2 regions of the Methylopila sp. 73B genome follow, and region 1 is predicted to be linked to the other one. Evidence: predicted binding sites of a transcription regulator. Region 1 holds the regulator's gene; the other holds the start of a gene.
The links. Region 1 encodes LexA, which represses DNA repair genes until DNA is damaged. Its sites were predicted from a motif close to TGTTCNNNNTGTGTTCNG; they were not measured.

Region 2: the regulator LexA is predicted to act here: its motif matches at 1,693-1,710, upstream of K244_RS21715 (DUF3072 domain-containing protein).

What each region holds. Positions count from the first base shown of each region.
Region 1 is NZ_JAFV01000001.1:1,159,994-1,163,410, reverse strand. It holds gene K244_RS0105635 (ComEC/Rec2 family competence protein) at 1-1,245, shown strand, start outside; gene lexA (transcriptional repressor LexA) at 1,239-1,940, opposite strand; gene K244_RS0105625 (vitamin B12-dependent ribonucleotide reductase) at 2,251-3,417, opposite strand, start outside.
Region 2 is NZ_JAFV01000001.1:1,918,074-1,921,490, forward strand. It holds gene K244_RS0109305 (DUF1176 domain-containing protein) at 1-833, opposite strand, end outside; gene K244_RS22645 (BA14K family protein) at 1,059-1,565, shown strand; gene K244_RS21715 (DUF3072 domain-containing protein) at 1,723-2,031, shown strand; gene K244_RS0109320 (tRNA-binding protein) at 2,041-2,403, opposite strand; gene K244_RS0109325 (hypothetical protein) at 2,400-3,119, opposite strand; gene proC (pyrroline-5-carboxylate reductase) at 3,206-3,417, opposite strand, start outside.

The sequences.
Region 1 (3,417 bases):
CAGCGCTCCTTCCTGATGGTCGCGATCGTGTTCGTGGCCGTCGTTGTCGGCCGCCCGGCCGTCACCCCGCGCAACCTGGCGCTCGCCGCGCTGGGCGTCATGACGCTGACCCCCGAGGCCGTCCTGGGGCCAAGTTTCCAGATGTCGTTCGCGGCCGTCGCGGCGCTCGTCGCCTGGTTCGAGGCCCGGCCGCGCGATGAGCGTCCGCCGCCCGACGGCCGGGCGGCGCGCGCGCTCCGGTGGCTGAGGACCGCGGCGGCGCTCGCGCTCGTCACCACGCTGGTGGCGGGGCTCGCGACCGCGCCCTTCGCCGCCTACCACTTCCACCGGGTGACGCCCTACGCGCTGGCCGGCAACGCGCTCGCGACGCCGCTGATCAGCCTGATCGTCATGCCCTGCGTGGTCGGCGGCCTGCTGTTCGCGCCGCTCGGCCTCGACGGCCCCTGGTGGAGCCTGATGGGCTGGGGCCTCAGCGGCGTGCTGGCGATCGCCCGCGCGGTCGCCTCCTGGCCGGGCTCCGAGCGCGCGATCCCAGCCTTCGGCGCCCCGGCGCTCGCCCTGCTGTCGCTGGGGCTGGCCTGGCTCTGCGTGTGGCGAACCGCCCTCCGCTACGCAGCCGCGCCCGTAATTGCGGCGGGCCTCGCTTTGGCTGCGGCTCCTGGGCGACCGGACCTGGTGATCGACCGCGACGGCCGCGCCGCCGCGATCCGGGGCGCCGACGGGCGGCTGGCGCTGCTGGGCGCCCGCCCGACCACCTTCGCCGCGAAGGTCTGGCTCGCGGCCGACGGCGACATCGTCGACCGCGACGGCCGGCCACCGAGGTCGGCGACGCCGCGCTGCGACGCCTATGGCTGCGTCGGCCGGCTCGACGACGAACGCGACGTCGCGCTGGTCTGGGACGCGCGCGCTTTCGAGGAGGATTGCCGGCGGGCGGCGCTCGTCATCACCCGGCTTGAGGCGCCGCCTGCCTGCGCTAAGACGGCGGCCGTCATCGACCGCGCCGCGTTGCGCGCCACCGGCGCGCTGTCGCTCACGCGCGAGGGCGACGCATTCGTCGCGACCGCCGCGCGCGATCCCGCCGGACATAGGCCCTGGGAGGGAGCGGCGGCGACGGTCCGCCCGCCGCCGGACGTTCTGGCGCTGCGTTTCGAACCCCGTCGTCCGCCGCAATCGAGTGACATTACAAAGCCGGTCGACCCGACCGACCCGGCCGACGACGACTTGCCTTTGGACGACGATCAGTAGCGCCGGATCAGCCCGACGAGCCGCCCCTGGATCGCCACCCGGTCGGGGCCGAAAATACGCGTCTCGTAGGCCGGGTTCGCCGCTTCGAGGGCGATCGACGCGCCGCGCTTGCGCAGGCGCTTCAGCGTCGCCTCCTCGTCGTCGACGAGCGCGACAACGATGTCGCCGGTGTCCGCGACGGTCTGCTTGCGGATGAGGACAAGGTCCCCGTCGAGGATGCCGGCCTCGATCATCGAGTCGCCGCGCACCTCGAGCGCGAAGTGCTCGCCCGTGGACAGCATGTCGGGGGAGACCGCGATGGTGTGGCTCTTCGCCTGGATCGCCTCGATCGGCACGCCGGCGGCGATCCGGCCCATGACCGGGATCGCGACCATGCGGTTGTCGTCGTCGTCCGACTGCGGCGGGCGCACCCGCCCCAGATTGCCCTCGATGACGTTGGGAGCGAACCGGCCCGTGGGCCGCGAGACAGGGGGGGCCGCCGCCTCCGGCAGCTTCACCACCTCCAGCGCCCGCGCGCGGTTCGGCAGGCGCCGGATGAACCCGCGCTCCTCGAGCGCCATGATGAGGCGGTGAATGCCGGATTTCGACTTGAGATCCAGCGCGTCCTTCATCTCGTCGAAGGAGGGCGGCACGCCGGTCTCCTTCAGCCGCTCATGGATGAAGCGGAGCAGTTCGTACTGTTTGCGCGTCAGCATGGGCGGGCCCGCCAAGAATCAAAACAAATCATGAACAGATATCTACCTGTTCTAGATGTGTTCCGCAACTCTTAACGTTCCGTTCCCGCGCGGCTTAACAAGCCTTGGGCGCCGAGGCGCCGGGCGACGCGGGGGAGATCTCCCTGCAGGACCACCACCGGCCCCAGCGCAGCATGCGCAAACGTTCGTCGTATGTTCCATAAAGCTTTCCGGGCGGCCCCACTGGGACCGCCCGGGTTCTCGAAAGGTATTGTCCAGCTACGGACAGCCGAAGGCTCGTAGAGAGCGCGGATCTCTACGTCGTCGGCGTTCAGCTGCAGCCGCTCGTGCTTCCGCAGGTGTCGCACTTCAGGCAGGTGCCGTTGCGGACCATCGTGTAGTTGCCGCACTCTGAGCAGTTATCGCCTTCATAGCCTTTGACGCGAGCCTCCATGCGGCGGGTCTCGGCGGTCTTGGCGGCCGGGGCGGGCGCGGGGGCCTCCCAGGCGAGGTGGCCAAGGGCCTCCTCGGCCGCCGGCTGCGGCTCGCGCTTGAGGGCGGTCGCCCCTTGGACGGCGAGGCCCGCGGAGACGGGACGGGGCGTCCCGATCGTGGTCACGTTCGACGCGCCCTTCGGCTCAGGCGTCGGGCTGACGGACGGCACCGCCGACAGCTGACGACCGCGCAGCAGACCCTTCGACACCGGCGCGCTCGGGGCCTTGCCCTGCTCGACGCCGCCGCCGATCGCGTCCGGCGTGATGTCGGAGGGGTCGACGTGCGCGAGGTCGTAGCGCGAGAGGTAGGAGATCGCGAGCTCGCGGAACACGTAGTCGAGGATCGACGTCGCGTTCTTGATGGTGTCGTTGCCCTGCACGAAGCCGGCCGGCTCGAAGCGGGTGAAGGTGAAGGCCTCCACATACTCCTCCAGCGGAACGCCGTACTGGAGGCCGAGCGACACGGCGATGGCGAAGTTGTTCATCACCGAACGGAAGGCGGCGCCTTCCTTGTGCATGTCGATGAAGATCTCGCCGATGCGGCCGTCGTCGTACTCGCCGGTGCGCAGATACACCTTGTGCCCGCCGACGATCGCCTTCTGGGTGTAGCCCTTGCGGCGGGACGGCAGCTTCTCGCGGTCGCGGATCAGCTGGACGCGTTCGACGATCTTCTCGATCACCTGAGCGGTGCGGGCCGCGTTGGGCTGCGCGACCAGCGCGTCGACGGCGTCCTCTTCGTCGTTGTCGTCGGCGATCAGCTGGGACGAGAGCGGCTGCGAGAGCTTGGAGCCGTCGCGATACAGGGCGTTCGCCTTCAGCGCGAGCTTCCACGACAGCATGTAGGCCGCGGAGCAGTCCTCCACCGTCGCGTCGTTCGGCATGTTGATGGTCTTGGAGATCGCGCCCGAGATGAAGGGCTGCGCCGCCGCCATCATGCGGATGTGGCTGTCGACCGAAAGGAAGCGCTTGCCCGTCCGCCCGCAGGCGTTGGCGCAGTCGAACAC
Region 2 (3,417 bases), 760 kb from region 1:
GATTCCAGGAAGGCCGCGAACAACAGCGGCTCGAACCGCCCCGCCGCTCGCGACGGATCCTCGAGGAAAAGCGTGAAATCGACGTTGGTCGCGCCCGAGGCGCAGACCATCGCCCAGAGCGTCAGCCCGCCGCCGAGATCGGCCGCGAAGGATTCCTCGGCCAGGAACGAGGCGTCGGTCTCGTTGCGGTCCCAGACGGGGCAGTCGCGATCGACCATGATCTGGCGCAGAGCCGGCGGCGCGTTCTCCCGGCTCACGTCGCGCACCTGTCCCGAACGCACCGCCGGCGTGTCGCCGCCGACAAGAGCGATCAGCGCGTCCGGACGGTCGACGCGTCCTTGCGCGCGATCGACCTCGGCGAGCGCGGAGGCGAACCCCGGCAAAGCGAAATCCGCCGACAGGTCGCGGCGATCCTCCGCGACGATCGCCACGGTCAGCATCTTGCCGCGCCGGAGAAAGGGCAGGAGCTTCCGGGTGGCCGCGTCGGAAAAGCGGATCTCGACGCCCCCGCCCGGCCCCGGGGCGCTCGCGAGATCCGCGCCCGAGGCGAAGCGGATCGGCGGACCTCCGTCGACCGCGAGCGCCACGCGCGGCCGGTTCAGGGCGCCGTCGACGTCGATCGACAAAGTGAGCTTCGGCTGGGCGTCCTTGGGGCCGGCGCGTTGCGCCGCGAGCGTGGCGGACGTCGCGGTGGTGCGGGACGCGGCGATCTCGACCCGACAGTCTCCTGCCGGCTTGCCCGTTCCGCACGCGACGTTCCAGCCCTCGAACTGGGCGGCGTCGGCCGCGCCGCCGGCGATCATCAGGATGAGGCTTGCGAGCAAACGGCGCATGGCGGGTCGCGACCTCGGACGCAGCGGACGGCGCGCGACCCTAATCCGGAATCGCGCCGAGACAAATCAGACCGACAGCCAAGGCCTCGCGAGGTCGTCACGCAGACGTGAGGCGCCCGGCCGGCTGCCGCGAAACCTTCCGCCGGACGGTCGAGTTATCTCCGGTGGGAGAGGCGCAGAATCTGGCGCGCAACGCGCGCCCTTAAAAATCAGGAGCTTCAAAAGATGCGAAAGACGCTCGCCATAGCGATCGCCGCAACGATCGGCCTGACGGGAGTCGTCAGCGCCGAAGCGGCTCCGCCCCGCGCGCCGAAGCCGCGGGCGACGCTGGAGCAGGTGCGCGCCCAAGCGCTGACCGACATGCAGACCGGAGACATCCAGACCGTGGATCGGCGCCGCTGGCGCGGCGGACGCGGCTGGGGCGGAGGTCGCCACTACGGGGGCCGTCGGCATTTCTCCAGCCGGCGGTATTACGGCGGACGCCGGCACTATGGCGGGCGCAGGTACTACGGACGGCGCTATTATGGGCGGCGGTACTATCGTGATCGGGACTACGGCGGCTATGCGGCGGCAGGCATCGCGGGCCTGGCGGCCGGCGCTCTGATCGCGGGAGCGGCGAACGGCCGCAGCTATTCGCGCGGCGACAGCTACTGCGCACAGCGGTTCCGCTCGTACAATCCGCGGACCGGCACCTATACGGGCTACGACGGGCGCCAGCGCGCCTGCCCGTAAGCCGCTCCGAACGGCGGCGTTGGACCAGCGCCGCCCGTTCCTCCGAAAGCCCCGGCGCGCGCCCCGCGCCGGGGCTTTTTCGTGTCCGCCGTAGAGGAACCGTCATTCCCTTCGAGCGTTTCCCTCTGTGAACGAAGACAGAACGAGGAAACGCCCCATGGCTGAAAGCCGCCCGCAAGCCCATGTCGACGCCCGCCGTGCGGCGGACCCCGATGCGCCGACGCCCGGCGCTCCGGCTCACGAGGTTCACCCCAATCCGAAGACCGCGCCCGATCCCGAGAGCAACGCGGAGAAGGATCCGAGTGACTGGGTGTCCGGCGACGAGCCGATGACCGGCGCTCAGGCCTCCTACCTGAAGACGCTCTCCGAGGAGACCGGCGCCGAGGCTTACAAGCCGGACCTGACAAAGGCCGAGGCCTCGATGGCGATCGACGAACTCAAGGACGCCCGCAACCAGAAGCGCTGACGCGCGTGTTCAAAACAGGCGGCCGCCGTTCGGCACGGCGGTCGTCGGCGACAGCAGCACGACCTCCCCGTCGGCGTCGGGCACTCCGAGGGTCAAGACCTCGGAGATGAACTTGCCGATCTGACGCGGCGGAAAGTTCACCACCGCCACCACTTGACGACCGATCAACGCCTCTGGCGCGTAGTGCTTGGTAATCTGCGCCGACGATCGCTTCACGCCAATGTCCGGGCCGAAGTCGATCCTGAGCTTGATCGCGGGCTTTCGCGCCTCGGGATAGGGCTCGGCTTCGACGACGACGCCCACACGGACATCGACCTTCAGGAAATCGTCGAAGCCTATGACGGGCGACGCGGCTTCAGCAGTCCAGCTCACGCGGCGCTCGCCAGGTCGTCGGCGTCGTCCTTACGGGGCCGGCGAGCGAAGGCGCGGTCGCACACGTCGCGAAACGGAGCCGTCAAGCGGAGCGCGTCGTCGGCGCGGCGGGCCCAGCGTTCGGCCTTGCGGAGCTCCTCGTCGAGCGCCTTCATGGTGCGGGCGAGGCCCTGATCAGAATCGTTCAGGAAGGTCTCGAAGACGCGCGCGTTAACGAGCACAAGCGCCTGAGCGCGAGCGGCCCCCAACGGGCCGGATTCCTGCACGCCGGCCGCCGCCAGCATCCACTGCATCGACGAGACCGCGACCTTGTTCATCTCGGCTGCGCCGAGCGGATCGCGCATCACGCCGCGGCGGGCGGCGCGCAAGCCCTCGCGGTAGGGGGCCAGTGCCTCGAAACGCCGCATCAGCACGTCGAAGAGACGCTCGCGCGCCGGCTCGTCGGCCATATCCTTGACGTCGTGATTGAGGACGTCGAGATCGATCTTGCGGACGAAGCCAGCCAGCACCGCGCCCTTCGAAGGGAACAGGCCGCGAAGGTCCGCCAAGCCGATACCGGCCCGTTCGGCCAGATCATGCAGGCCGATCTCGCCCCACGGCCTCTCGGCGAGCAGCGAGAACAGCGCGTCGATCGCTTTGTCGCGCGGATCGGGTCCGGGCTCGGCCTTCGACGGCTTCGCCGACGAAGCGTCGCTAGACGATGGATTGCGTGCCATGGCGCGTCTCCTCGCGGGTTTGTGGTGCTCGCTCGTCACGCGATTATGGGCACGGCGCGCGTTTGTTCCAAGGCGGCCCGTGCGGCTTAGCCCGCAAGTTCCCGGGAGCGCGCCGTCGCCGCCGCCACGGCGCGCTCGAGCAAAGGATCGAGGCCGTCGGCCGCCATCAGGACGCCGAGCGCCGCGGCCGTCGTGCCGTTTGGAGAGGTTACGTTCTTCCGCAACGTTTCCGGCGTCTCGGGGGAACGATGCAGCAATTCGCCCGCCCCCTCGATGGTGGCCCGCGCGAGCTTGCCGG